Regions from separate parts of the Sinobacterium norvegicum genome, predicted to be linked through region 1. Evidence: predicted binding sites of a transcription regulator. Region 1 holds the regulator's gene; each other region holds the start of a gene.
The links. Region 1 encodes sigma-54, which starts transcription at its own class of promoters, with help from an activator protein. Its sites were predicted from a motif close to TGGCACANNNNTTGCNNT; they were not measured.
Positions count from the first base shown of each region.

Region 2: a site for sigma-54 is predicted at 3,818-3,835, ahead of L9P87_RS13590 (VPLPA-CTERM sorting domain-containing protein). Genes of this name have one in related genera too.
Region 3: a site for sigma-54 is predicted at 3,120-3,137, ahead of L9P87_RS10830 (molybdopterin oxidoreductase family protein). Genes of this name have one in related genera too.
Region 4: a site for sigma-54 is predicted at 3,481-3,498, ahead of glnL (nitrogen regulation protein NR(II)). Genes of this name have one in related genera too.

Region 1 covers NZ_CAKLPX010000007.1:42,236-49,683, reverse strand. The annotation lists gene lptC (LPS export ABC transporter periplasmic protein LptC) at 1-95, shown strand, start outside; gene lptA (lipopolysaccharide transport periplasmic protein LptA) at 85-717, shown strand; gene lptB (LPS export ABC transporter ATP-binding protein) at 718-1,443, shown strand; gene L9P87_RS17280 (RNA polymerase factor sigma-54) at 1,680-3,179, shown strand; gene hpf (ribosome hibernation-promoting factor, HPF/YfiA family) at 3,278-3,580, shown strand; gene ptsN (PTS IIA-like nitrogen regulatory protein PtsN) at 3,600-4,061, shown strand; gene rapZ (RNase adapter RapZ) at 4,085-4,945, shown strand; gene L9P87_RS17260 (HPr family phosphocarrier protein) at 4,961-5,230, shown strand; gene L9P87_RS17940 (hypothetical protein) at 5,353-5,475, opposite strand; gene mgtE (magnesium transporter) at 5,476-6,738, shown strand; gene yjgA (ribosome biogenesis factor YjgA) at 6,824-7,330, shown strand; gene cysE (serine O-acetyltransferase) at 7,327-7,448, opposite strand, start outside.
Region 2 covers NZ_CAKLPX010000003.1:347,088-354,535, reverse strand. The annotation lists gene L9P87_RS13610 (penicillin-binding protein activator LpoB) at 1-511, opposite strand, end outside; gene L9P87_RS13605 (LPP20 family lipoprotein) at 511-1,062, opposite strand; gene L9P87_RS13600 (SDR family NAD(P)-dependent oxidoreductase) at 1,248-2,219, opposite strand; gene L9P87_RS13595 (glutathione S-transferase family protein) at 2,501-3,121, shown strand; gene L9P87_RS13590 (VPLPA-CTERM sorting domain-containing protein) at 3,166-3,762, opposite strand; gene radD (DNA repair helicase RadD) at 3,979-5,754, opposite strand; gene L9P87_RS13580 (metal-dependent hydrolase) at 5,765-6,769, opposite strand; gene cofH (5-amino-6-(D-ribitylamino)uracil--L-tyrosine 4-hydroxyphenyl transferase CofH) at 6,875-7,448, opposite strand, start outside.
Region 3 covers NZ_CAKLPX010000002.1:391,815-399,262, reverse strand. The annotation lists gene L9P87_RS10835 (DmsC/YnfH family molybdoenzyme membrane anchor subunit) at 1-703, opposite strand, end outside; gene L9P87_RS10830 (molybdopterin oxidoreductase family protein) at 766-3,030, opposite strand; gene L9P87_RS10825 (spinster family MFS transporter) at 3,177-4,517, opposite strand; gene L9P87_RS10820 (HP1242/YdcH family protein) at 4,645-4,881, opposite strand; gene hda (DnaA regulatory inactivator Hda) at 4,964-5,665, opposite strand; gene L9P87_RS10810 (DUF2066 domain-containing protein) at 5,702-6,979, opposite strand; gene purM (phosphoribosylformylglycinamidine cyclo-ligase) at 7,327-7,448, shown strand, end outside.
Region 4 covers NZ_CAKLPX010000004.1:89,212-96,659, forward strand. The annotation lists gene thiI (tRNA uracil 4-sulfurtransferase ThiI) at 40-1,482, opposite strand; gene glnA (glutamate--ammonia ligase) at 1,815-3,218, shown strand; gene glnL (nitrogen regulation protein NR(II)) at 3,557-4,630, shown strand; gene ntrC (nitrogen regulation protein NR(I)) at 4,617-6,053, shown strand; gene L9P87_RS14980 (tRNA (cytidine(34)-2'-O)-methyltransferase) at 6,112-6,579, opposite strand; gene L9P87_RS14985 (mechanosensitive ion channel family protein) at 6,673-7,448, opposite strand, start outside.

The sequences.
Region 1 (7,448 bases):
CATCAGGCGTCACCAAGGCGACGGGGATGCACGCTGACTTCAACAAAGAATTTATTTCTCTACTCTCTGGAGTTCACTCTGTTTATGAGCCATAGCCCCCTAACAGCGATTGCGATTCTCTGCTCCTTGCTGACGGTCCAGCTGGCCCAGGCGCTGCCTACTGACCGCGAACAACCTATTCATATTCGCTCTGATCGCGCCGAGCGTGACGATAAGAATGCGATTACCACCTATATCGGTAATGTCGAACTCGACCAAGGCACGCTTCATATTGAAGCCGACAAAATTATCATCAACCAGGTCAACGGCGAATTATCCAAAATTCAGGCGCTGGGCAAACCGGCAAAATTGCAACAGCGCCCCGAAGAAAACAAGGCGATAGTCTATGCCCGCGGCGAAATCATCGACTATTATGCCGCCAAAGAGCTACTCGTTCTGACCCGCCAGGCCAGTATCGAACAGGATGGCACCCAGGTCGATAGCGAACAGATTGAATACCTCATGGCGGAAGAAATCGTCAAAGCCAAGGGCAACAAAGACCAACAAGAGGGCGATGGCCGCGTTCACGTAGTCCTCCCCCCCAGTAAAAAGAAGGCACCCGCCGCAGAGGTCACCCCGCCATCAGATAGAATACCGGACGAGGCCATACCCACCAGCGAGCCCGCGCCAGAGGCGCCAACTGACACTGACAGCACCGATAAAAGTGAGCAACCTTAGATGGCGACCCTGAAAGCCAACAATTTAGCCAAGGCCTATAAAAAACGTAAAATCATTCAAGATGTTTCATTGTCGATAGACAGCGGGCAAGTTGTCGGCCTACTCGGCCCCAACGGCGCCGGTAAGACCACTTGCTTTTACATGGTCGTCGGGATTGTGCCCCAGGATGCCGGCCAGGTGTGGATCAACGACACCAATATTTCCGCAGAACCTATGCACGGCCGGGCCAAACACGGGATTGGCTACCTGCCACAGGAAGCGTCAATTTTTCGCAAATTATCGGTGGAAAACAACCTGCTTGCGATACTCGAAACACGCCAGGATTTAAACAAGAAACAGCGTCATGCAAAAATGGAAGAGCTGCTACAAGAATTCCATATCACCCATATTCGTAAAAGCCTCGGCATGTCTCTCTCGGGAGGTGAAAGGCGCCGGGTAGAAATAGCGAGAGCGCTGGCCACAGAGCCTGAATTTATCCTGCTCGATGAGCCCTTTGCTGGCGTCGACCCCATCTCGGTTAACGAGATCAAAGGGATTGTTAATCACCTGAAGTCCAAAGGCATCGGGGTACTCATTACCGATCACAATGTCAGAGAGACCCTCGACATCTGTGACAAGGCCTATATCGTCAGCGAAGGCTATATTATTGCCGAGGGCACCGCAGAGACTATTTTGAGTAATCATCAGGTCCGCAAAGTCTATCTGGGTGAGCAATTCAAGCTCTAAACACAAAGGCTATTTTAAAGCTGGTCTAATGTTTGCTTGTCGTCGCGACTACCGATAAACTGACGCTGTATAAATTTGATAATAACTACTGCTTTTACAGAGTTACTGATGATTATAATGCCGGCCTTACTAGATTGCCGGCGGATATCCGGCTATTCAGAGAGCTCTTATTATTGCTATAACCGAAAATAGCAAACAGAGACTGATACGCGGTTCGCTTGGGAGAATCTGTCGCTGTGAAACAATCGCTGCAACTGAAAATGGGTCAGCAATTAACGATGACCCCGCAACTGCAACAGGCTATTCGCCTACTCCAGTTGTCAACGCTCGATTTACAACAAGAGATCCAGCAGGCTCTCGATTCCAACCCCATGCTCGAAGTCACCGAAGAGGAACATAACGCCTCACCGGAAAATAATTTAGAAGCCCTCAACCATACGACTGAGGGACCCGCCCAAATAGAAACAGCCAGCCCCGAAACGCCCGCCGATGCCGCTCAGTCTGATATCGATTGGTCAAACCCTGACAACATCCCCAAAGAGCTTCCCGTTGATACACAGTGGGATGATGTTTACCAGAACACCGGTGGTAGCGCAGGACCTGGCGGCGAAGACTTTGATATCGACAGCCGGAACAGTCAGGCCGAGGGCCTGCACGAGCATCTGTTATGGCAACTAAACCTCACTCCCATGTCCGACACCGATAGGGTGATTGGTCTCGCGGTTATCGATGCCATAGAGCCCTCTGGTTTTATGTCACTGAGTGCCGAGGAAATCCATCAAGGTTTTGAGGATGATCATCAGCTAGACATTGAACTCGACGAGGTAATGGCCGTACTGCATCGTATTCAGCAGTTTGACCCACCCGGTGTTGGCAGCCAAGATTTAAGAGAATGCCTGCTAATTCAGCTCAACCAATTACCCGAGTCCACCCCTTGGCTCAGTGACACCAAAAAAGTTGTCGAGCACTATTTACCGCTACTGGGCAACAAAGATTTTAATCAGCTAATGCGTAGAGCTCGCATCAAAGAGGCGCCACTGAAGGCCGTTATCAGCCTGATTCAAAGCCTTAACCCCCGTCCTGGTGATGACTTAGAGGCCAACAGCGCCGAATATATTGTCCCCGACGTCTACGTCCGCAAGGTCGATGAACACTGGCGAGTGGAGCTAAACCCCGATATCGCCCCCCGCATACGCATTAACAACGATTACGCCTCGCTAATCAAGCGGGCCGACAATAGCTCTGACAATACCTTTTTAAAAGACAATTTGCAGGAAGCACGCTGGTTCCTGAAAAGCTTGCAGAGTCGGAATGAAACACTGATGAAAGTTGCCAGCAAAATTGTCGAAATGCAGCAGGGTTTTCTCGACTACGGTGATGAGGCGATGAAGCCAATGGTCCTGCTCGACATCGCCGACGCCGTTGAAATGCATGAGTCTACGATCTCCAGGGTGACAACGCAGAAATACATGCACACCCCCCGGGGCATCTTCGAGCTGAAATACTTTTTTTCCAGCCACGTCAGCACCGAAAGTGGCGGCGAATGCTCATCGACGGCAATCCGCGCCATTATCAAAAAATTGGTGGCCGCCGAAAATCCTCGCAAGCCGCTCAGCGACAATGCAATGACCAAGCTGCTGGCAGAGCAAGGGATTAAGGTCGCCCGGCGGACAATCGCTAAGTACAGAGAATCCATGATGATTCCTCCCTCAAACGAACGCAAACAACTGGTCTAGACTATAGATAAGCCCGTCAAATATTGGGCGACAACCAAGATGCGGTATTCACACAGACAACAGGGCAATTACAGCCTGTAGCGACAGAGGATAAACATATGCAAATCCATATCAGCGGTCACCACGTCGATGTTACTGAAGCTTTACACGAATATGTCACCAATAAGTTTGGCCGTCTCAGTAGACACTCTGATAGTATTACCAACTCACATGTTACACTGACTGTTGAAAAAACCAGACACCGGGCCGATGCCACGATACACGTGACCGGCGCCGACATTGCCGCATCCTCGGAAGCGGCTGATATGTATGCCGCAATCGACTTGCTAACTGACAAGCTAGACCGTCAATTGCTGAAATACAAAGAAAAGCAAACCGCCAGTAATCATGGCTCCAGATAGCAAGACTTATTAAATTATCATGCAACTGCAAAATATTCTCACACTAGAACGCACCGTCTCAGGTGCGTCAGCCTCCTCCAAAAAACGCGTGCTAGAAATCATTGCAGAACATATCTGCAAGGATGTCAGCGCCTTTGATAACGAGGAGCTGTTTCAGCGTTTTAATGCAAGAGAAAAGCTCGGCAGCACCGGCATTGGCAAAGGCATTGCCATCCCCCACTGCAGAGTGCCCAACTGCCTGGGGATTACCGGCGCCTTATTCACCCTCGACAAACCCGTTGCGTTTGATGCCATCGATGATCAGCCTGTTGATATCTTGTTCGTGCTGATGGTTCCTGAGGAAGCCTGCGATGATCACCTTCAGGCCCTGTCAATGATGGCGGAATTGTTTAGCGCTGAAGATTATTGCCAAAGTCTGAGGGCAACCAACAGCAACCAAGAACTTTTTGATGCCGCCTTGCAGCCCATTGCAACAGGCTAACTGGATTACAAGATAGGGAAGCTATGAAACTAGTCGTCATCAGCGGACGCTCCGGCTCCGGCAAGAGTACAGCGCTTAATGTGTTAGAAGATGTCGGCTTTTACTGTATCGACAACCTACCCGCCTATCTATTGCCCGCCTTGATCAGTGAGGCGAGAGCCAACTCGTCCCCCGAACAAGAGATGCTTGCCGTCTGCATCGATGCCCGCAATAGCTCTCGTACGCTCTCTGAGTTTCCCACCCTTATTTCATCACTGCCGGAAGAAGTCGAGACCTCGGTTATCTATCTCGACGCCGACAACAACTCTCTAATTAAGCGTTTCAGTGAAACTCGTCGTAAGCACCCGTTGAGCAATCGCCACACCGCATTGCAGGAGGCAATTGAAGACGAGCGTGTGATTCTCGAGCCGATTGCTAATATCGCCGATTTAACCATCGACACCACCAAACTTAGCTATCACGAGTTACGTGATTTTATTCGCATTGAGGTCGCCGACCAAAACAGCGGCCAGATGACGCTGCAATTCCAGTCATTCGGCTTTAAAAAGGGCAGCCCCAACCATGCTGATATGGTGTTCGACCTGCGCTGCCTACCCAATCCACACTGGGTGCCATCACTTCGCAGCCAAACCGGCCTTGACGATGGGGTAAAGAACTTTTTATCAGAACAGGATGAGGTGAAAGAGATGTTTGACGATATCAAACAATACCTTGAACGCTGGGTGCCTCGATTCTCCGCCAATAATCGCTCTTATACTACTGTCGCCGTTGGCTGCACCGGCGGACAGCACCGCAGCGTCTTTATGGCGGAAAAACTTTATCAACATTTCAGCGCCCTTTATGACAATGTACAGGTACGCCACCGAGAACTCGATAATAAATAAAGCGACAGCATACTCATGGTTGAGCAACAGATAGAAATCATCAATAAACTCGGCGTCCATGCCAGGGCCGCAGCCAAGCTAGTAACAGTTGCCAGCGCCTTTGCCAGCCAAATCGCCATTATTCGCGATGAGAAAAGCGTCGACAGCAAAAGCATCATGTCGGTAATGATGCTGGCCGCCTCGAAGGGTAGCTGGATAACCATCCGCTGTGAGGGCAGCGATGAAACCGCCGCCATGGAAGCTGTCTGCCAACTGATCAATAACCGCTTTGACGAAGATGAATAGATGCAAATAAGTAACATTACACCACGTTGAATAATACCGATAATGCGTTGTTGTCTTATACTTTTTCTAGCATAATCGCCCCCATTCACCCCACACCATTATCAGAAGGTCACGCCTAGCGCTCAACCACTATCTTCAACAGAGTAATTTTTATGCCCCAAGCTACCGACCAAGCCCAAACTCAGCACCATCTTCGCGCTCTCAATGACGCCGTCGATAGCGGAGCCCTCCAAAGCATAAGGCATATGTTGAAGAGTCTGACCGATGCAGACATCGCTCACCTGATAGAGTCATCCCCACCTAAACAGCGCTCCGTGCTGTGGCGCTTACTCGACAACCGCCGAGAGGGCAGCGTATTACAAGAGCTGGGCGAGGAGCTTCAGGCCAATTTTTTAAAGAACAAAGACACCGATGAACTCATTGCCCTGACCGACGGGCTCGAACCCGATGATGCCGCTGACATATTGCAGCAATTGCCCGATCGCGTCATCCGTGAAGTGTTGCTGGCGATGGATGCCCAAGATCGTCAACGGGTAGAGAAGATTCTGCCCTACCACGAGGATACTGCGGGCGGCTTGATGAATACCGATAACATCACCACGCGGCCAGACCTCAGTCTGGATGTGGTGCTGCGCTATCTGCGTCGTCACGACGAATTACCCGATATTATCGACACTATTTTTGTCGTCAATCGCAAGGATAAATTTCTCGGTTTGCTACCTATCAGCAAACTACTGTCCAGCGATCCCAGTATGACCGTGCGGGAAGTCATGACCACTGACATCGAACCTATTCTGGCACACACCTCCGATACCGATGTTGCCAGCCTCTTCGAACGAAACGATTGGGTGTCATCGCCGGTGGTCAATGATGAAGGCCAGCTACTTGGCCGTATTACTATCGATGATGTGGTCGATGTCATCCGTGAGGATGCCGATCACTCACTACTGAGCATGGCCGGCCTCGATGAGGAAGCTGACACCTTCGCCACCGTCAGGGCCACGGCCCCTAGGCGAGCACTTTGGCTCGGGGTTAACCTCTTAGCCGCATTATTCTCGGCCAATGTCATCGGCCTGTTTGAAGCCACTATTGAAAAAGTTGTTGCCCTGGCAGTGCTTATGCCGATCGTCGCTAGCATGGGTGGCGTTGCCGGCAACCAGACCCTCACTATTATTATTCGCGGTATGGCTCTTGGCCAAATAGGTAATAGCAATACCTCATGGCTATTCACCCGAGAACTTGGCGTCGCGGTGATCAATGGTTTAATTTGGGCCTGCTGTGCGGCAATCATCGCTGTTTTATGGTTTAACGATACGACTATCGGTATGATAATCGCCGGAGCCATGGTGATTAACTTAATGATTGCCGCCGCTGCCGGTGTATTAATCCCGGTTGCCTTGAAAGCCATGAAGATAGATCCTGCACTCGCTGGCAGCATGGCGCTGACAACAATTACCGATGCCGTTGGCTTTTTTACCTTCCTCGGCCTGGCCACATTATTTTTATAGAAGCTATCACGGCGAATTAGCTGACTAAACTGCATTAACAATACTGTCGGTTATTAATCAGCCGGCGGCGAAAGTGAGAGACATCATGAGCAACGAACAAGAGTTTGAATACGACGGCCCGTCAAAAAGCCAAGTGAAGCGTGAAATGCACGAACTGCAGCAGATTGGCAAGACTTTGGTAGAGCTGTCCAAGGCCGATCGCGATCGTATTCCTCTCGGCGAAAAATTGATTGATGCTATTGATATTGCCCACCGCATCAAAAGTCGCGAGGCGCTTAGACGCCAGATTCAATATATCGGCAAGGTGATGCGTACCATCGATATGGAACCCATTGTGGATGCCCTAGCAAAAATCGAACGCGGCAACCTAGAGCTCAGCCACCGTTTCCATAAGCTCGAGGCGCTTCGCGATAGAATCGTCGCCGAAGGCAACCCTGTCATCGAAGAGGTGGTGAGCACCTACCCGACGGCAGACCGTCAGCAGCTGCGCCAACTGACACGTCAGATCAACAAAGAAAAAGAAAATAACAAGCCATCGGGCGCGTCAAAAAAGCTGTTTCAATATCTGCGCGAACTAGAAAGCGAGCGCTAGCCGATGGTTTGATTCATCGACAATGACGGCTGAGGGCTGCGCGGTTTACCGACAACCTTCGCCGGCACGCCGGCCACGGTGGTGTGTTCTGGCACATTCTCAAGAACCACACTGCCGG
Region 2 (7,448 bases), on a different contig from region 1:
TTAAGTCAACCTGGTAGAACCTTACCTGGTCGCTGCTATTGGCATCGATAATGGTGTTGATTTGCCCCTGTAACATAAAGTCTGCACCGCGCTCTTGACCGGCAGCATTGCGGCTGTCATCGGTGGCATTTAAATCTTGATCAACACGTTCGTCTCGGATCTCACCGCGTTGATTACTTGAGGCGACAAAATCTACCTGGCCGGAGTTAATTAATTCGCGCTCCATGTCGTTAATAAATGTGTTGGTATTAATATGTTCGTGACTGAGATTCTTAATACTGCCAACAATCACCGCCGGTGTCTTACCATTTTGCTGGGTATAGGTTGAAATCCAGGGGCGGGACAATACATCGCTGATCATCTCCTCCGCCACTAAGCGCGAGTCAGTGTCATTCCAAGCACCACTCAAGTCGACAGTTTCATCGGCATCCATACGTTTGACAGAGGTGCCACAGGCCGCTAATACCGCAACTGTGGCAATGGTGACAATAGACTTAAACAGGGTATTCACTAGGGATTCTCCTTCACAAAACGATCAAAATTCATATTGGTTTTTTCTATCACCTGCTGCTTAACCTCATCCGTCAAACCCTTGGCTCTCTCGATAGCATCTTCTAGGTTATCGAGGTCTAGCTCGACAATTGAGTAAATGTCTCCGTTCTCTTCATTGCGCCAGCGACCAATGATTTTCGCCCCCTTTAACGCCAACTGTGTCTGGGTCTTTATCTGCTGTTCGACGCTATTATTCGCCACGCCACCGGTGGCGGTGGTGTAATCACCAGAACTGCTGTCGACAGTTGTCGATAAAATACTGGCCAATTCTGCTCGCGCGCGATTATCAGCAACATTTTTTTGCAGCGATGTGTCGCCAACAACTGAAGACATCCCCACACCATAGATCAGCCGACCATCCTCATTACTGATCGCCTGAGTCCCCTCATTCACCCAGTCGGGGGCCCCCTTAATCGACAAATCACTTTTAACATTTGAACCGCCAGAACAGGCGGCTAGACCAAAAACCATGATGGCAGCCAGAAGGCTATGCATTAGACGTGTCTTCATTGCTATGATTCCATTACCAATTTATCGATTAAATATAGCCTGTTATGCGCTATGTTTGAAATATAAAAAGGGTTTTTCTTTGAATTTTCTTAATTCAAGCAGAAACTTAGGTAGATATATTTAGAGGAATAGAATGAAACATCAAGCCTCAACCGTATCGAGGCCTGCTGCGAGTATAAGCTAGGCTAAAGCTTGGCGACGAGCGTTTCGGTGTATTGCCACAACGATCGCGCCGCTTGGCGGTCTACGGCATGGGGGTAATAACCATGCGATTGCACACCAGGCTCTACCTGCTCAGCTATCTGGCAGTCCTCCAGATACAAACCCCCGATATTTTCAAGGCTTGGCGACGTTGCCGCCCATACCGAGGTTGCAGCACCGGCAGGGATTGATTTTCGCATCGCAGCGGGGGCGCGTTCCTCTCCCCCCTTCTTTTCAGCCCCTGACTGCTTACCGCCAGCCATAATAAAGGTAATATCTTCAGGGGTAAGATGACGCCCCAAGTCAGTGATAATCATACCGGGGTGAACTGCATTGGCCGTTACACCGAAGTCGCTATACCGCCGGTTAAATTCGACAGCGAATAAGGCATTAGCCGTCTTGGCAGCACCATAAGCCTGCCATTTATTGTACTCCGTTTCGGCAAAGTTCGGGTCGGCAAGGTCGACACCACTGTATTTATGGCCACCTGAGCTTAGAGCAACCACCCTGGCGCTGGCCGCGCGCTTCAACGCCTCAAGCAAACCCATGGTGAACACAAAATGCCCCACATGGTTGACGCCAAACTGACTCTCTAAACCCTGTGCGGTCTGCTCATAGGGGCAGGCCATCAAACCAGCATTATTAATCAATATATCAATCACAGGGTAATCGCCCGCAATGGCGGCGCTGGCAGCTCTGGCGCTGTCAATGTCAGCCAGGTCCAAGGCCACGGCCACTATGTTTTGATTGCCGGTTAGCTGCTTTAGCTGTTGCGCTTTTTCAGTCGTCTTAGCAGCGTTGCGAGAAGCCAAGACAACCGTGGCATTTTTACTCGCCAAAGCGCGTGCTGCCTCCGCCCCCAAACCACCAGAAGCCCCGGTGACTACCGCGGTCTTGCCGGTTAAATCTATTCCCTCCAACACATCATCGGTGGTCGATTGCGCATTAAAACCCATGGTCATACCCTGCGTTAATTAAAGTTGAGACTATCTCAGCAGTAATGTCCCACATCAGCAAGTACTGTCAACACCGCTTGCCGAACATTTCACCCTTTCTAGTTAACACCTTTGGATGTATTCATGGCAGGGGATTAATGAATTAGTGAACAGCGACGACAATGCGGCAGAACGACAATAACGACAACGAGCCTTGACTATGAGACCCGGTCGTCAATATCGAGGTTTTTTGTTACGCTTAGAGCCCTGACTCAAAAACAAAAATATTCATCGAGGCTTTTATGCTAACCATCTACGGTCACACCAATACTCGCTCGCTGCGCACAACCTGGCTTGCTGAAGAGCTGGGGCTTGACTATCAATTTCAACAGGTCAATTTAGCTGAGGGAGAGCATAAGGGAGAAGCCCATAGACGCATCCATCCCGGAGGTAAAATACCCGCGATCGCAGACAATGGCTTCACACTGACTGAATCTGGCGCAATCGCCAACTATTTGGCCGATAAATACGCCCCCGGCAAGCTAACCCCCCCCTTTGCCACGGCCGAAAGAGCACTGTATGACCGCTGGTGCTATTTTGCACTCTGTGAACTCGAGCAACCGCTATGGAATATTGGCAAACATAAATTTGTCTTACCCAAGGAGCACCGGGTCAAGGAAATCATGCCAACAGCGGCTTGGGAGTATCAACAAGCACTGGCGTTGCTCAGTGATGGCCTTGGCCAACAACAATATATCCTCGGTGATCAGTTCTCCGCCGCCGATATTTTACTACTGCAAACTCTGCAATGGGGTGCCGCCTTCGGTCAAGCGCTCAACCAGCAGAACCTACAGGACTATCTAGCCCGCGGCCAAGCACGCCCCGCTTACCAGCGAGCCCTCGCCAAAGAAACCGCAGCATAAAACAGGCAGGGCCTTAGCAATTCGCCAAGGCCCATCAATACGCGCTACGACAAGAGCACCCGCCTCTTTCTACGAATAAGACTGGCCAAGCCCAACAACGAACTGCCAAACAACCACGCGCTGGCAGGGACTGGCACAGCCGCCACCGCATCAAAACTAATGCCTTCGACCAAGAAGACAGATAAGCTGCTGGCACCACTGACATCGAAGGAGGAAATACCTTGGATATTTAGGCCAAAGCTTTGCGAGCTACAAAAAGCACAACTATCACTGTCCAGCGTCAACGAACCAAAAACTCCTGATAATATTGCCTTATCCGGCCCCTCCCATTGGCGAAATTTAATCCCCGTAATATTAACCGACTGATTGAAACTAAAACCCAAGGTTTCACCATTTTGTAAGCCAGGCAAATTGATCCCGCCCTTATGAACACCAAAACCATCCAGGCTGTAACTACCAATATTGTAATGTCCAGCATCGGCGGTCACAGATACACCGCCATTGGATAATTGGCTATAACTTGACGTGGTATTATTGATACTGCCCAGACCGGTGAAATCGACATAATCTGCCGTTGCAGAAGCTGTGGATAGTGCCGATAACAACAGCGCTGAAGACGCTTGAAAAACAAAATATTTCATTACTTATTCCCTTATAAAATTAACAAACCTAACTTCCGTTATAGGTATAAAAGGAATAGCAAGCTGCAAGCCAAAATTGAAAAATACAATTTATTCATGAGCTTAAATGGTTATCACAATCCACAACCAATATGTTCACTGTAAACTATCTCGTCGTTTATTGGCGTGAACTTTAAACTATTAAATGACTTATCTATCGCGATTTGAAATAAAGAATTACTGAAGCTGATTGGCTTGTCGATATGCGCCATGATAGTCAAAAATTTTCTCCTGAATTCGCCAAAAATTACCCTTCTTTTTCGCGATGACAAAATCTGGCGCTGTAAAGAAAACCGAACGTTCAACTACCTGTTGATGGGTGGCAAATATCAACGGTTCCACTCCCTGATTGAAACGCCGGCCAAACAGCTGATTGAAGACTGCTCTTTGTCCTCGATTGGAAAAATCAAAACTCTCACTCAGCTCTGTTCCGTCCTCATCGTAATAGACAATTTTTAGCCGTCCATCTTGCTCGCTAAACGTCGCACCGGCGCAACGAATAACTCGGTAGTCTCTCAGTCTCAAGGCATCTTTGAGCTTGTTATCAGGGTCTACAATCGCCTCCCCACACTGACGGCAAGACCTGGCTGCAATATCGTTTTCGGCGCCACAACTGTTACATTGCTTAAAGCGAAAACGGTAATCACAAGCTGTTACCTCCCCCTTCTCGTCTTCCTCCATGCCCCAGCAGCGCCTGCCATAGTGCTCGATGATATGCCCCTCGTCATCCTGCTTGCCCCAAAATGTATTGGCAAAATCACAGCAAGGACAACTTACCATGACAGGAACACTGTCGCTGCTGGGCTTTTTCTCGCCTACCTCAGGGTAGAATAAATCAAACCCATTGGCCGCATAATCAATGACCAGGCAATCATTTTTACCCTCACTCAAACGCAGCCCACGACCAACAATCTGCTGAAACAGGCTAACCGAAGCCGTTGGTCGTAACAGCGCAATCATATCAACATGGGGAGCATCGAAACCGGTGGTTAAAACAGAGACATTAACCAAATACACTATCTCTCGACACTTGAAAGCAGTAATTAGTCGTTCACGCTCATCGCTGGCTGTTTGACCGGTAATCAAGGCGGGGTTGAAGGCGGCTAAATAGCCGCAGATCTCCTTAGCATGTTCAACCGTGGCGGCAAAAATCATCACACCCTGACGGCGATGCTGTTGAGCTAACATCACAACCTGCTCAACAATCGACTCTGTTACACGCGGATGTTTTGCCAGCAAGCTATTCATCTCAGTCGATGAATAGGCGCCGGAAGCAGAAGTCTTTAACTGTGAAAAATCATACTGACTAATCGCCGCATCAATGATTTTTGGTTCGGTCAAAAAACCGTTTTTAATCATATATCGCAGCGGTAATTCATAGATACAACGCTCAAATGGCCTCGGCTGCTGCGCTCTTAAAAAACCATGATAGTGATGACGATAAACCCAGCCCAAGCCCATGCGATATGGTGTTGCTGTTAAACCTAACAGCTTTAATCGAGGGTTTACCGTGCGCAGCTGTTTCAGCAACAGGTAATATTGACTGGTTGATGGATCATCGCTGTCAACGTTGTGATGACTGTGGCTGACTCGGTGGCACTCATCGACTATGACCAGTGAATATTCATCATTAAAGTCATCGAGGTTGCGCGCCACTGACTGAATACTGGCAAAGGTAATTTGATGCTGCCTATTCTTCTGTTGCAGCCCTGCGGAATAAATCCCAGCCGTCAGGCCATAACTCTGGTATTTCTCATGGTTTTGCTCAACCAGCTCTTTCACGTGAGCCAGAATTAATAGCTTTCCCCGCGCTATTTTAGCCAACTCTGCAATCACGAGGCTTTTGCCTGCACCTGTGGGCAGCACAATCACCGCGGGGTCATCGGTTTGCCTAAAGTGTTTGAGAGTGGCATCCACGGCATCCTGTTGATAAGGCCTTAGCTGATAAACCATAATATCTTCGTCAGTTCAGAGATGGCGGAATAGTCTGATCACCCAGCATGCGTTGCCATAAGCGGGGTAAGACCTCAGTAACAGCGACATGACGGGGTACCGTGACCGGCGTAATTTCACGCCATTGACCCTGGCTGTATTCCGCCAAATAAAAAGCAAATGGATTGGACTCTGCCATCCCCAGCCGAAGGTCGGTCGCCTTAAAATACTCACCCTCCAGCTGATAGCTGACAAAGCCGTGGGCGAAGCGGTCGAATACAGCCAGCGTTGGAAAACGGGCCTGAGCCGGTGGCAAGCCACGATCATACTGAACAAAGCGAATATAACCGTCCTGGTCAAGAAACGAGCTGGTTCCCTCCCAATACGTGTTATCGCCCAGCACCAAGGCCCGCCAAAGCAGCGAATTAAACGGCGTTGGGGTGACCAAAAGCGGCCGACCGGCCAGCTCGGTATCAGCCAATTGATGCTCAACACGAATAATTATTAATTGCTGTGCCACCACAGTCCAGACTAAGTAAGCCGACGAAACGGCTAAACCCCAGCGGCAAGCAACCGCTTTGTGCTGGCTAAACTTCGCCCAGATAACCGCAATAATAAGCGGTACGGTATAAAATAAATCGATAATAAATATACTCGAAATCATCACACTGGGACGGTCTAGCGGCCAGAATAAATGGGTGCCATAAGTGGTAAAACTATCGAGTAAAGGGTGGGTAATCAGCGCCAGAGCAACAAGGGTGAACAGTTTTTTAAAAGGCCAGTACTCAGCCAGTTTGGCATTGCATCGCAACAGCCACGACAACAATAAAGAAAAGGGTAGCAGCACAAAAAGTGAATGACTAAAGCCGCGGTGATTCACTGTGTTGGCCAGATCAGTGCCGTAATCGATAAAGACATCGAGATCGGGCAGCGTGCCCAGCATTGCCCCGGCAGCTAACACCTTGCCATTGCACTGCCTGCCTGCAACAGCGCCTGCCACTGCCGCACCTAATACTGCCTGAGTGATTGAGTCCAATGCACCACCTTCAAGTTAATAACAAAGCCAATATCGACAGGCTTGATAATGGTCGGCAACCACAGTATGTGGGCAGCACCCCGTGCAACAGTATGTTAGGTGTTTTTAGCCCGCCTTCACAATCAAAGCTGAATCGAAGGTATCAGACTTCGACGACATATCGTTAATTGTCTCTGTTAATATTGCTGCCTGCGCGGCCGCAACTATGCGTTCGGTGCTGACATCACCGTAAATGGTATTGCGTTGACGGGGGCTTCTCGCCACCTCTGCAATCACCGACTGCATGATATCAGGTGACCACTCTTGGCCAACATCAGCACCGGCAGCGCGGGTAATTGACTCGTTCATCAGTGAACCACCGAGGTCATTGGCACCGGCATTGAGACAGGCCTCAACCCCCTTGCGCCCCATTTTCACCCAGGAGGTTTGGATATTATCAATCAAGCCATGAAAAACGATTCTGGCCACCGCATGCATCATGACTGATTCGATAAAAGTCGGCCCCGGGCGTGAATGACCGCGCAAATACATCGGCGCCTCTTTTCCGACGAAGGGCAGCGGTACAAACTCGGTCATCATACCGGTGCGTTGCTGCAACGCACGGATCTTAAGCAGGTGACGCGCCCAGTGTTTGGGTTGTTCGATATGACCATACATAATCGTCGCTGTGGTTTTAAGT
Region 3 (7,448 bases), on a different contig from region 1:
TCGAGGTATCGGGAAAGCCCGGCAGATTGGTCTTGGCCTGCTGGCGATTGTCCGGGGTGTTTTCCACCACACCGAAGTTCAGCGCATTACCCAGACAAGCGGCAACACAGGCCGGCTTTAAACCCACCTCTAAGCGGTCGACACACATATTGCACTTGGACACCTGGCCCTTGACCGGGTCGAGCTGCGGCGCATTGTACGGGCAGACCCAGGTACAGTAGCCACAACCAAAACAGGTGTCAGGGTCCTGCAGGACCGCACCATACTCGACGTGTTTGGTATAGGCCTTGGTCGGACAACCCTTTAAACACACCGGATTATCGCAGTGGTTACAGGCCATCGAAATATTCATGCGGCGGAAATCGGGGTAGGTGCCGCCCTCAACATAACCGACCGAGCGAAACGCTAAGTGGGCGGGGTTGTCGTTTTTCTCACTACAGGCTGCCTCACAGGCGTGACAGCCGATACAGTTATCGGCGGTGAAGTGAAAGGCATGCTGCTTGTTGCGGTTGGGGTTGTCGCCAACAAAATCTTCCTCGCCGTTGATGCCCATGGAGCGGTCTTTACAGACCATGTTATTGGCATCGCCATCGGCGCCAGCGCGCTCAAGGAGGTCGATGGCCAGGCCGTAGGTGTTCTCGGACTGCATTACCGGGTCGTTTAGCTTGGCATAACTGGGTTCATTATCACGTACTTTAAACATATCTGCGTCGCTCGTATTTCTTGCTAAAATTTATCGCTGTTTTCATTGTCAATCTCAACCGCCTAAAAACTGCGGCGACGGGCATTCAGCTGCGCCGCCTCGAGTTGGTCGACTTTCTCAATTTTCACCGAGAACTGCTTGAACGCAGGCTGACGCGAATGCGGGTCGAGCAGACCCAGCGATAAATGGTTAACACAATCGTGGAAATGGAAGGGAATAAACACCATATTGCGCGGCACCCGATGGGTTAACTGCGCCATTACCACCGCATCGCCACGACGGCTGACCAAGCGCACATAGTCCATGCTGCGAATGCCTAACTGCTCGGCGGCATCGGGGTTAATTTCCATGTAGGGTGTCGGGCTGTATTTATTGAGGTTACCCAATTTTCCGGTTTTGGTGCGGGTGTGGAAGTGCTCGACCACCCGGCCCGAGTTCATCCAAAATGGGAACTGCTCACAGGGCACCTCGTTATTTTCAATATAATCCAGCGCCATTAAATTGGCCTTGCCGTTGGGCGTCTGGAAATGACCATCGCTATAGAGACGCTGAGTACCTGTCTCCTCGCCCTCTTTCATCGGCCATTGAATACCGCGCTGCTGTTCAATCAACTTATGACTCATGCCGGCGATATGCAAAGTGCGGCCATCGCCCTTCGATAGCTGTTTCATCTCATCGAAAACATCGGAGGCGGCAGCGGGGAATTTCATCTGTTGGCTGACATCCCAGCGCTTGGCCAACTCATTAAAAATCCACAGATCGGGCTTGGAGTTTCCCGGCGGCTCAACAAACTTGTTAGCCAGATTAACGCGGCGCTCGGTATTGGTCAGCACGCCGTCCTTCTCGCCCCACACCGCACCCGGTAGATACACATGAGCATATTCGGTGGTCTCGGCATCGCGGTAACCATCTTGCACTACCATGAACTCAAGGTTTTCTAGCGTCTTACGAATACGCGGCAGGTTTGGCATCGAGGTCATTGGGTTGGTGGCGACAATCCACAACGCCTTGATCTGTCCTGACTCGATGGCGGGAAAAATATCGGTTTCCTTGAGGCCAACCTTGGGTGGAAAAAAGTCGGCGTCGACATTCCAAAACTCCGCCACTTCTTTTCTGTCTTTTTCTTTCTCCAGCATGCGATAACCGGGCAGGCCTGAACAGGCTGACCACTCGCGGGTTCCCATGGCATTACACTGACCAGTAATCGACAAGCTGGTACCGCCGGGCTTGCCGATATTACCGGTAATCAGGTTGAGGTTGTTGATCGCGCAGACACCATCACTGCCGTGGGTCGACTGATTGATACCCATGGTCCAGATACTCATCGCCGAATTGGCGCGGCCATAAATACGGGCAACATGGCGAATCATATCCTCGTCGATGCCACAGATCTTCGCCGCCGTGGTGGGGTCATACTTGTCAACCACGTCCTTCATCTGTTCGAAGTCATTACAGTGAGCATCGATATAGTCTTGATCCTGCAACCCCTCTTTCAGAATCACATGGGCAATGGCATTCAACAGCACTAAATCGGTACCTGGCGTAATCGGCAGGTGGATATCGGCAAACTGGGCAAACATCGTCACTCGAGGATCGACGACAATCAACGGGAAGTCTCGCTTCTCCATCGCTTCTTTAAGGCGCCAATAAATAATCGGGTGTTGCTCGGGTAGATTGGAGCCGAAAGCCATTAGGCAGTCGGTGTGCTCAAAATCGTCATAGCAACCCGGCGGGCCATCGCTGCCGAAGGAACGCTTGTAACCCGATACCGCCGAGGCCATGCACAGCGTGGTATTACCATCATAATTGTTGGTACCAATACAGCCTCTAACCAGTTTGCCAAGGGTATAAAACTCCTCTGTCATTAACTGTCCGGTAGAGACAATAGCAACCGAGTCACGGCCATACTTATCTTGAATACGCTTGAACTCGGCGGCGGTTTTATCCAGCGCCTCATCCCATTCGACCGGTTTATAATCGTCGAATATTCTATCGCGCATCAACGGCTGCACACCGCGCCCGGAGGACTCTGACAGTTCGTGTTCGAAGATTCCCTTGATACACAACTTACCGGTATTGACCTTGCCGTCATCGACACCACGGGTGGCCACGGGACGCCCCTGCTCATTGACCCCGACTTCTAACGAACAGCCTGTGGAGCAGTAACCGCAAACAGCGTATTTCCACTCTTTGACTTTCTTGTCGGCGATAACAATTGGTTTCTTTTTCTTGCGGCCAAACAACATATCTCTCTCCCCAAAACCGGTGCCGGGTAACTTCTCACTGACCATGCGCTCGCCGAGGGCGATTGCGCTAATATGGTGCAAGCCAGACCTTAGTCATTCACCGGTGGGTGAGGGCTGAGACCTGCTTTAGCAGTGGGAAAACGACTCCATCAGACTATTTTGAGTATATTCATACAAGAAATATGCCAGCTAACAATTTCGCTCGATATATTGGCCTTAAGCTCGCTCTACGACACCAGGTTTTGCTGCTGAAAAGCCAGTGCTCGGCGAAAATCTTTGAGGCCAGAATACACCACTGCCGCCGCCACAGGGGCGAAGATCGCCGCCGCCAAGGCCATCGAGTAATTCAACTTAGCGTCGCTTTTAAAGACAAAGTCTGTAAAAAACGCAACCACTGTTGGGCCCAGTGCCAATCCGATCAAATTGGTAAAAAACAGCAACAGCGCCGACACCTGTGCCCGCCATTGGTTGGGAGTAATCAACTGCAAGGCTGCCGTTGCCACGCCAAAATAGCCAAACTGAAAAAAGATAATGCCGCCGGCAACTATCAGCGCAGACTGCGCCGTTGGCATCAGCGGTGCGGCGACGGCAGGAATCAGCATGGCCAAGGCCACGATAAAAACAATACGCATACTGGCATCCTCATAGCCGCGGGCGCCCAGCCAGCGGGTAAAGGCGGCGATGGCAAAGGCACCCAGACTGCCAACAACAATAAACATGGTGCCAAAAATAGCACCGGATTCGGCCTTGGCCATAGCAAAACTGCGCAACAGGAATTCAATAAACCAGGCCATGGTGCCGTAACCCAAAATCGACAGCAGCGAGACGCCGATGATATGACCCAGATAGGCCCGTCGGAATTGCTTGATATAGCCCAGCAGCTCTTTGAACGTCTCCAACATGGGCTGGTCGACAACCGCATCAGCACTGACACCCTGACGCTTAGGCTCAGCGATAAAGCCCATGAATAAAACAACGACAAAACCCGGTGCGCCAACAGCAACAAAGGTTAACTGCCAGGCTGCCATCTCACCAACAAGCGGCAGCGTTAGTGGCGTCATAGACGCAAAATAGTCATAGACAGAACCCCCAATAATGTAGGCCAAGCCACCACCGATGGTAATACCCAACGAATAGAACGCCATCGCCGAGGGGAGTTTTTGTGGGCTGAAATAGTCACTCATCATCGAGTGTGCTGGGGGCGACAATGCCGCCTCACCAACACCGACTCCGATGCGCGCTATAAACAAACCGCTAAAGCTTTTCGTTAGCGCGCAGGCGCAGGTGGCGATGCTCCAAAAAAATATGCCCCAGGTAATAATTCGCTTGCGACTGAAGCGGTCGGCGGCCCAGGCGATAGGCAAGCCCAAGAAGGTATAAAAGATCGCGAAGGCGAATCCATGCAACAGGCTAAACTGAAAATCTGAAATATCGAAGGCCTGACGTATTGGCCCAATCAACACACTCAGTATCTGGCGATCAATAAACGACAACACATAAGCAACAAACAGCAGTATCAGCGCCTTGTTCGCCGCCGAAGAGGAGGGGTAAGAAGAAGTATGTTGCACTGCACGTACCTGCCGATAGACGATTTATTATGGCTCATCATGATAACAAAGTCGTGCAGCAAAAGGTCTCAAAACACACGGCGAGCTCCGCCTTTGTGGGGGAGGAAACGAGGATAAACCGGCAGTGTTAACGCAGTAAGCGGCTGACAATTTGATCCTTCATTTGCACCCGGCGCAGCTTGAGCTCGGCCATATGCTGATCGGTGGTGGGAACCTCTTGCGCCTCCAGGCTTTCTATCTCGCCGGTGAGACTGTCGTAGTCCCGGGCTAACTCGGCAAATTTTAACTCGCTGGCACAGAGGCTTTTGATAGTGTCGATCTGATCGCTGAAATCTTGCTTTAAGGCGTGACTCGGTACATACATTGGCGGCATCCTATGCGATAAAAAAAGGTGCTAAAAACTATAGCCCAGTTTTATCCAATACGCCGCCCGGTATCGGCAACCGCTACCAGGCCATGACCGCCTTGACAAAGGGTACGGTAATCTTGCGCTTCTCAGTCAGCGAGGCCTGATCCAGGCGTTCCAATACGGTCAACAATTCAGCAATATGGCGGGGCGAGCGAGCGAGAATAAACTGACCAACCTCGGCAGTTATCTCCAGACCGCGTTGACGGCCATGGGCGGCCAAGGCCTCGAGTTTTTCCTCGTCATCCAGCTCGTGCAATTGAATCACAATGCCCCAACTCAGCCGCGACTCTAAATCGGCCAGACTCAGCCCCAGACGCTGCGGCGTGCTATTGCCGGCCAACAGCAATTTGGCACCACCACCGTCGCGACAACGATTATAAAAATGAAACAAGGCCTCTTGCCAGTCGGCTCTGTCGGCCACTGCCTGCAGGTTATCCAAACACACCAGCGAGATCTCATCGCAGCCTTCCAGCACCTCGCCAGGCAGGCGATTAACAACAGTATCGAGGGCGATATAGACGGCGCTGCCGGCCTGCTGTTCGTTGACCGCCGCCGCCGCGGCCTGCAACAAATGACTGCAACCGCAGCCCTGGTTGCCGTATAAATAGAGGTACCACTCACCGTTCTCCAATGCCTGCTGCGTCACGGCGGCAAGCGCCAAACGATTACCGGCACCGGTGATAAAATTGTCGAGTGTTGGCTCGTCGGTTAACGACATCGCCAATGCCATCTGTTCCATGGGTTACCTGTGGTTAAACATCGCGGTCGCAGTCATTTAACCCTGCCACTGATAATATCGCAACGGCGCTATAGGCTGATCGACGATAACCGGAGCCACCTCGGCCTCCGCCGGATTCGCCACCTCGACGCTGTCCTCGGCGCTGCCCTCAGTGCTGTCCTCGGCGCGACTCACCGCCTCGTCATCACTGACCGCTGCCGGCGTCAGCACAGGCGGCTGAGCCGCCTGCGGTGTTTGAATCAACTTTGCCGTGGCTTCTTTTAGCCGACGGTTTAACGAGATCGCCTGCCACACCTGCTCTTCGGTGCCATCGAGTTCCAGCGCAAAGACTACTTGCTCGCCCTCGATATACAGCGGCCCGACTTGGCGTACTGCCTCGAGACCGCGCAGATACAATAACGCCGAGGTGTAATCGGCAAAGCTGTCGATGCTGTCGATGCTGAGCTGTAGCTCGGCGCTGTTTTCACCGACAATCACCGCATAGCGACGCGACAGCGCCTCGGCGACGTTGTCGATGACCGGCGCCAAGACCGCGTTAAAATCCTGCCCCTGACTGTCGAAGCTGAAATGCTCTCCGGCATGGCTAAAGGTCCAGCTTGCACGCCACTGGCTTTCGCCGGTGGCAACAATACGGCCGACCAGAATAGCATCGGCCTGATAGCGTTCAGAGGCAGCAAATAATGATTGCTGCTGCATCTGCCAAACATCATCGGTGCTCACCGCCATAATATCAGTCATGTCGTAGACCGGCAGCAGCATTGGCAGACCACGACGCTTGGCATTGGCCGCCAATGCCTCTGCCAAAGGTATCCGGTTAGTAGCACTGACGACCTGACGGCCGCTGCTATCATCAACCGCTATCCAGGTGGTAATACTGGCGCGATTACTCGACCAGATTGGCAGCGACGACTGGCGCAATATATCGGTGATTTTTTTCGGTTGAAAATCGACAATCAGCATCAACCGACGCCCCTGTTCACCGGTTTCCTCATCGGTAAAACTGACGGTGCGATATTGATAGCTGTTGACCAGGCGATCGGGCCTGGCTAACACCGACTTGATCTCAGCCTGCTGGGTGATATCGCCACGACCTGACGAGCGGACTAACACCTCCGCAAGGGCCAGCTTTTGCGCCTCTAAACGAGCACTATTACTCTGATCGGCAACCTCGGTCTCAACACGAAATAAATTGTCGACCACCACAGCGTCGGCCGGCGGCGACAACAGTGCCACCGCGAGCAACAGGCAAATCAGCGCCAAGCCGGTTTGAATTCGGGCTCTTGATAATCGCGCGACAGTATATGTATAGGGCAAAGTTGGCTCCTAAATGATGAGAAATAATCAACCTGCGATACTAGCACAATCTGTCCAACTAATGGCCAGCATCGACACGGTTTAAGCGAGAAACACCCCACGCTTTGACTAATTCCCCAGCCCCCTGAACCCTCGTCTGTCACCGCCAGCCTCCAAAGCCGACTGCCGGCAACAATGGTTTGACGAGAAATACTGATATTTGTCATATAAATAAAAAACTCCTGACCAAATAGACAGTTTTTGCTGTTGAATTTTAAGCGTTTTTCAACAAAATATTCTATCCCTGCCCCGCATCTGTTGCTAGAATAGCGCGCCTCTTTAGAGCACTCGCATAGGGTACGAATCCAATGAGTTCAAGCAATACTCCGTCAAACAACACACCTTCTTTAAGCTACAAAGACGCCGGCGTCGATATCGATGCGGGTAACGCTTTAGTAGAACGGATTAAAGGCGTTGCCAAACGCACCAG
Region 4 (7,448 bases), on a different contig from region 1:
GGAGGCCTAGGCCTCCTTTTTTATTGTCTCGATTTCACCCTATGGCCGGTAGACCGATACGTTATGGTAGCCTTCATGCTTTAGATGCGAGGCGTGTAGCCGGCTCATCGTGCCCTTCTCACAGTACAGCATATAGTGCTCGCTCTGATCGAGTTCAGCGTACTTACCGTGCAACTCGAAGAAGGGTATATCCAACACCTCGTTCTTAGCCAACCGCAGCGGCGACAACTCCCTTTCGGTCGGATGGCGCACATCGATGACGATACTCTCGCCAACGGGGAACGGCATTACCTCGACATCCTCGATTTGCTCGCTCAGATCTATCTCATCGATATTAATCAGTTTGGTGTCTGCCACCGCCTTATCCAACACCGAAAAATCGAACTTGCCCTCTTCCCGCTCAATCTTTTCAGGCTTTGCCTTAGTGGTCGGCTTGACCGAGATAACACCACAATATTCTGGCATGTTGGCAGCAAACTCGGCGGTGCCGATCTGTTCGGCCAACTTGATGATTTCCGGCTTGTCCATGGTAATCAGCGGACGCAGCACCAAGCTGTTGGTCACCGAATCGATCACACTGAGGTTGGTCAGTGTCTGGCTCGACACCTGGGCCACACTCTCACCGGTGACCAGCGCCTGAACCCCCATTTGCTCGGCAATCTGGGTGCCGGCACGCAGCATCATACGCTTCAGAATAACCCCCATCTGAGAGTTGTCTACATTCTTGAGAATCTCGCCAACGACACCATCGAAGGGCACCGAGATGAAACGCACTCGATGTGAGGCGCCATATTTTTGCCATAGATACAGGGCAACTTCTTTCACCCCTATTTCGTGGGCGTGACCGCCGAGATTAAAGAACAGGAAATGCGTGCGCAGACCCCGCTTCATGGTCAAATAGCTGGCGACATTTGAATCGAAACCACCGGATATCAATGAGATAACTGGGTCGAGACTGCCTATTGGGAAGCCACCCAAGCCCTCGTGTCGCTCATTAATAACAAACAGGATGTCGTCGCGAACCTCTAATTGCACAGTAATCTCCGGCTTGCTGAGCTTAACACCCAGTGCCTCAGTGTGCTGGTTCAATCCGCCCCCTACATAGCGTTCGATATCGCCAGACTTAAACTCATGCTTGCCGGCACGTTTACAGCGCACAGCAAAGGTCTTGCCCGCCAAGCGCTCTCCCCAAATAGCCTTGGTCTTCTCGAAAATGTCGTGTAAATCACCCAGCGGGTATTGCACCACGTCATTGAAATAGGCAATCCCGGGGGTATTCGACAACACCTCGACAAAGCGGGGTAGCAACGCATCCTGCTCGCTGACGACAACCAGCTTGTCCCAATCCCGGATGACCTTCACATCGGCATCAACATGACGCAACAGCGTGCGCACATTATCTGTCAGCATGCGCACAAACTGCTTACGCACAGGCTTACTCTTTATGGTGATTTCGGGGAAAAACTTGACGACAAACTTCATAATAGCCCTAGAGATCAATAACAATATTTGTTCATTATAAAACACTTGATTGTCGCTGTACTTATCCTTAAGGTCTATACGGTAAAAAATGCACCAAAGCACCAAAAAAGAGCATTGACGCATCATATTGGTGCGACTAATGAGCCGAATTAGCGCGTTTTCCCCAAACAGGTGCACAATCCTTTGCAAAGTGCTTGAAATTGCGCCGATATCGACTCTGGCACGCCTCTTGCTTTTGTAAAGCCATATTTATAAACTCTCGGCATAAACCGAAGAGTTTTAATACTAAAAGAAATGGCACTAGCCGTAATATACCGACCGAGGACGTATTTATGTCACGCACAGTTAAACTAATCGCTGATAACGATATCAAATGGGTAGACCTTCGCTTTACCGACTTTAAGGGTAAAGAGCAGCACGTCACCATTCCTGCTTCAGAAGTAGGCGAGAGCTTCTTCGAAGACGGTAAAATGTTTGATGGTTCTTCTATCGCTGGCTGGAAAGGCATTAACGAATCAGACATGGTCATGATGCCTGAAGACTCTTCTTCTTACATCGATCCCTTCACCGAGTCTGCCACCGTTGTTATCATCTGTAACATCGTTGAGCCTACTACTATGCAGGGCTACAACCGTGACCCTCGCTCTGTTGCTGGCCGCGCTGAAGAATACCTACGCTCTACTGGCATCGCCGATACTGCACTGTTCGGTCCCGAGCCTGAGTTCTTCGTTTTTGACGACGTTAAGTGGAATGTTGATATCCACAGCACCAGCTACCAGATCAACTCTGAAGAAGCAGCTTGGTCTAGCAACAAGTCATTCGCAGACGGCAACATGGGCCACCGCCCTGTTGTTAAAGGCGGTTACTTCCCCGTACCACCACTGGACAGCCTGCACGACCTTCGTGGCGCCATGTGTGACGCGATGGAAGACATGGGTCTAGAAATCGAAATTCACCACCACGAAGTTGCCACTGCTGGTCAGTGTGAAATCGGTGTAGGTCCAGCCACGCTGACTAAGAAGGCTGATGAAGTTCAGATTCTTAAGTATGCTGTACACAATGTTGCTCACGCCTACGGCAAGACGGCTACCTTCATGCCTAAGCCTCTGGTTGGCGATAACGGTTCTGGTATGCATGTTCACCAGTCGCTTTCTAAAGACGGCGTTAACATCATGGCTGGCGATGCCTATGCTGGCCTTTCTGAAACTGCCCTGTTCTACATCGGCGGTATCATTAAGCACGCTCGCGCAATCAACGCTTTCGCCAACGCCTCAACCAACTCGTACAAGCGTTTGGTTCCTGGCTTCGAAGCGCCTGTTATGCTGGCTTACTCTGCTCGTAACCGTTCTGCTTCAATCCGTATTCCTTTCGTGCCAAGCCCTAAGGCCAGCCGTATCGAAGTACGTTTCGGTGATCCATCAGCCAACCCATACTTAGCCTTTACCGCTATGTTGATGGCCGGCCTTGACGGCATCCAGAACAAGATCCACCCAGGCGAAGCTGCAGACAAGGATCTATACGACCTTCCTGCTGAAGAAGCTGCCGAGATCCCAACTGTTGCTTCAAGCCTAGAGCAAGCACTACAAGCGCTAGACGCTGACCGTGCCTTCTTGAAAGCCGGTGGCGTAATGGACGACGACATGATCGACGGCTATATCGCATTGAAGATGGCCGAAGTTGAGCGTCTTAACTCTACAACTCACCCTGTTGAGTTCGAGATGTACTACTCAGTTTAATCACTCGATTAAATACGAAAAAAGGCCTGCTTTTGCAGGCCTTTTTTGTTGGCTGGTAAAAAGTCTGACCGCCAGACAGCAGCACTATAACCCTAACCATATGATTACCATTTTGCTTTGGCACTATTTTGGTGCGCTCACTCTTGCTAGTATCGATCGTGCTGACAAGGGCGGTCTTGGCCATGATGGCAAACTGACGCCATCACGGATGCCCCAGCAAACAATGCCTCATTCGGCAGTAATCCTCCGCGCCCACCTAAGTTGGTGTAGTTTTTGCTAAGCCTATAGTAATGACTAGCAAATATAGTTTTAAAACAATGGGGACTGGTAGTTAAACAATGATGAACAACGACTTACATGGCCTGCTTCTCGACAACCTGACAACGGCAGTCATGTTGTTAGATTCATCGCTGCGTATTACCTACCTCAATCCCGCCGCACGTATGCTGCTCGACTCCAGCGGTCATCGGGTACTCGGCCTGGATTTCAGCCTGTTGGTTCATCAAGACAGCGAATCTGTCAAAGCCCTGCGTGAGGCTGTCGATGTCGGTCGCTCGTTTACCAAGCGTCAAACCCTGCTGCAATTGCCTAATAGCCTCAGTATTACCGTCGATTACTCGGTAACACCGACTGAAGTCGGCAAGCAACCGGCACTGTTAATCGAACTGCAGCCAATGGATAGGATGCTGAAAATTTCACGCGAGGAGACGCTGATTGCCTCGCAGCAAAACAGTCGCACGCTGATTCGCGGCCTCGCCCACGAAATAAAAAATCCGCTTGGCGGCTTACGCGGTGCGGCACAATTACTGGCCCGTGAATTAAACGACGATGAGCTAAAAGACTACACCACGATTATTATTGAAGAGGCCGACCGGCTGCGTAATCTAGTCGACCGCCTACTGGGCCCCCATCGCATTCCGCAGGCAGCAATGACCAACGTGCACGAATGCTTGGAACGTATTACCACCTTGATCTCGGCAGAAACCGATGATGCTATTCACTTTGTCCGCGATTACGACCCCAGTATTCCACCACTTTATGCCGATAAAGAACAGTTGATTCAGGCGGCTTTAAACATCATCAGAAACGCCATGCAGGCCCTGGATGGTCTTGATAATCCGACCATTACGCTGCGCACCCGCGTACTGCGCCAATTCACCATCAGCAATATTCGCCACCGCCTGGTCTGCAAGATCGAGATCATCGACAACGGCCCCGGCATCCCCGCCGAGCTGGCCGAGACGATCTTCTTTCCAATGGTCACTGGACGCGCCGAAGGCAGTGGCCTCGGTCTGTCTATCGCACAATCTATTTTAAGCCAGCATCAGGGTCTGATCGAATGCAGCAGCGAGCCTGGCCACACCGAATTCTCAATGTATATCCCCTTGGAGCCATCAAATGAGCAATCATAATAATATTTGGGTAGTCGATGACGACCGCTCAATCCGCTGGGTATTAGAAAAAGCGTTGAATCAGGCGGGTATCGACACCACCAGTTTTGACTGCGCCGAGGCGGTTTGCCGCCAGCTTCCCAACGAGCGCCCCGACGTGATTATCAGCGATATCCGCATGCCGGGCATCGACGGCTTAGAACTACTCGGCAAGATCCACGAGACCTACCCCAATCTGCCGGTTATTATCACCACCGCCCACTCCGACCTAGATTCCGCCGTCGCCTCCTACCAGAGCGGTGCCTTCGAGTATCTGCCCAAGCCCTTCGATATTGACGAAACTGTGGCCATGGCAAAGCGGGCGCTGGCTCACAGCAAGGAGCAACAGCAGGAAGCCGCCTTCAGCGAAGATGTAATCGAAGAAACCGAGATCATTGGCGAGGCCCCAGCGATGCAGGAGGTGTTTCGTGCCATCGGCAGGCTGTCACACTCCAATATCACCGTCTTAATCAACGGTAACTCCGGCACCGGTAAAGAGCTGGTGGCACAGGCGCTTCACCGCCACTCACCCCGCTCAGAAAAACCATTCATCGCCCTCAACATGGCCGCCATACCGAAAGATTTGATGGAGTCCGAACTGTTTGGCCACGAGAAGGGTGCCTTTACCGGCGCCGCAGCACTCCGTCGGGGTCGCTTCGAACAGGCCGACGGCGGCACGCTGTTTCTCGATGAGATCGGCGATATGCCGGCCGAGACCCAGACTCGACTGCTACGCGTGCTGGCGGATGGCGAGTTTTACCGCGTCGGCGGCCACACCCCGGTCAAGGTCGACGTGCGTATTATCGCCGCCACCCACCAGGACTTAGAGCGCCTGGTGGCCGAACACAGCTTCCGTGAGGATTTATTCCACCGCCTCAATGTGATTCGCATCCACATCCCGACGCTGGCCGAGCGCCGCGAGGATATTCCCCGTCTGGCCAAGCATTTCTTCAATGCCGCGGCGGAGGAGCTGGCGGTGGAGACTAAAATATTAACCAGCGATACCGAGCAGTATCTCGCCGGCTTGAATTGGCCGGGTAACGTTCGCCAACTGGAAAACACCTGCCGCTGGGTGACTGTCATGGCCTCCGGTCGCGAGGTTCATATCGGCGATCTGCCGCCAGAGCTGCTCAATCAGCAACCCGAGGAGAAGGGGGCTTCAAACTGGCAGGATGATTTACGCAGCTGGGCCGAACAAGAACTTAATGGCGGCAAAAGCAAGCTGCTCGATACCGCGGTGCCGATTTTCGAGCGCATCATGATCGAGAGCGCGCTCAAACACACCAATGGCCGACGCCGCGACGCCTCGCAACTGCTCGGCTGGGGGCGCAATACACTGTCGCGTAAGATCAAGGAACTGGGTATGGACGAGGGCGGCGAAGAGCTGGAAAGCGAAACCGCTTAGCACCAGGCCCTCAACCAAGGCCGCGGAATAGCATCGACGGCCTCAATACTGGCGGCGCTTACTCGGCAGCGCCAGCGTAATCGAGCTGGCGCCAGGCCTCGTAGCTGATAATAGCCACCGAGTTAGACAGGTTGAGGCTGCGGTTATTCGGCTGCATCGGAATCTTGATCCGTAACTCGGGCGCAATCGTTTCCATCACCGCCGGCGCCAAGCCGTGTGTCTCGGCACCGAACAACAGTACATCACCGGCCTGATAAACAATATCGCTATGACTGCGGGTACCCTTGGTGGTACAGGCAATAATCCGACGGCCTGCCATCGCCTCGGCGAAGGCCTGATAGTGAGGATGGATCGTGGTATTGTCCAGATCGTGGTAATCGAGGCCGGCACGGCGCAACTTCTTCTCTTCTATATCGAAACCCATTGGCTCGATCAAATGCAGGCGGCAACCATTATTGGCGGCCAGGCGCATTATATTGCCAGTATTGGGGGCAATCTGCGGTTCAAACAGGGCGATCTCAAACATAACAACCATCATTCTTTGGCGACTTATCGATGGCCGCTATCTTAATACGTCGACCGTTATTTACCTACCGAAACTACACCTCTGTATGCCTCTCTATTCGCTCGTACCCTCTGGCAACCGCTTTGGCGCGGCGATATGAATACCGTGAGCGCGCAGCGTATTGTAGACGGCCATATTAATGGTGAACTTCTCTTGGTAATACGATTTGGTTGGCACCCAGCAGCGGATGCCGATGCAGATATTACCCTCTTCGAAGGCCTCGATACCGACCTGAGCCTGAGGGTCATCGATAATATTACCATTGTCACTCAGGCACTGGTTAATCAGCGCAACAACCTGCTCGGGGCTGTGCTGTTGGTCGACATGTAACAGCGTCTCGACCATCTTATATTCGAAGGTATTTTGTAATACCTCACCCACCGCATAGCGGTTAGGGATGGTGATTAACACCTTATCCTCGGTGATCAGCAGCGTCGCCGCCAGTTTAATATCGACTATTTGGCCGGTATAACCATAAACGACGATGGTATCGCCAATCTTAAATGGCCGGGTAAAGATGATCGCCAGACCGGCGGCGTAATTCGATAACAGTCCCTGCACAGCAAAGCCAGCCCCCAAACCTATCGCACCAATGGCGGCGATAAACGGCGTCACACTGATGCCAAACTTACCCAGCGCAATAATGACAAAGCAGAACAGAATCATCGCCTTCAAGGCATTGGCGATAAAATGACTGAAGGTGATGTCGATATCTTTGCGTTCGAGGTATTTAACCGCCGACTTACTCACCCAATTGGCCACCACGGCGCCAACAATTAAAATTAGAATCGCGCCAATAACCTGCATGCCGTAGTCGACACCAAAATTGA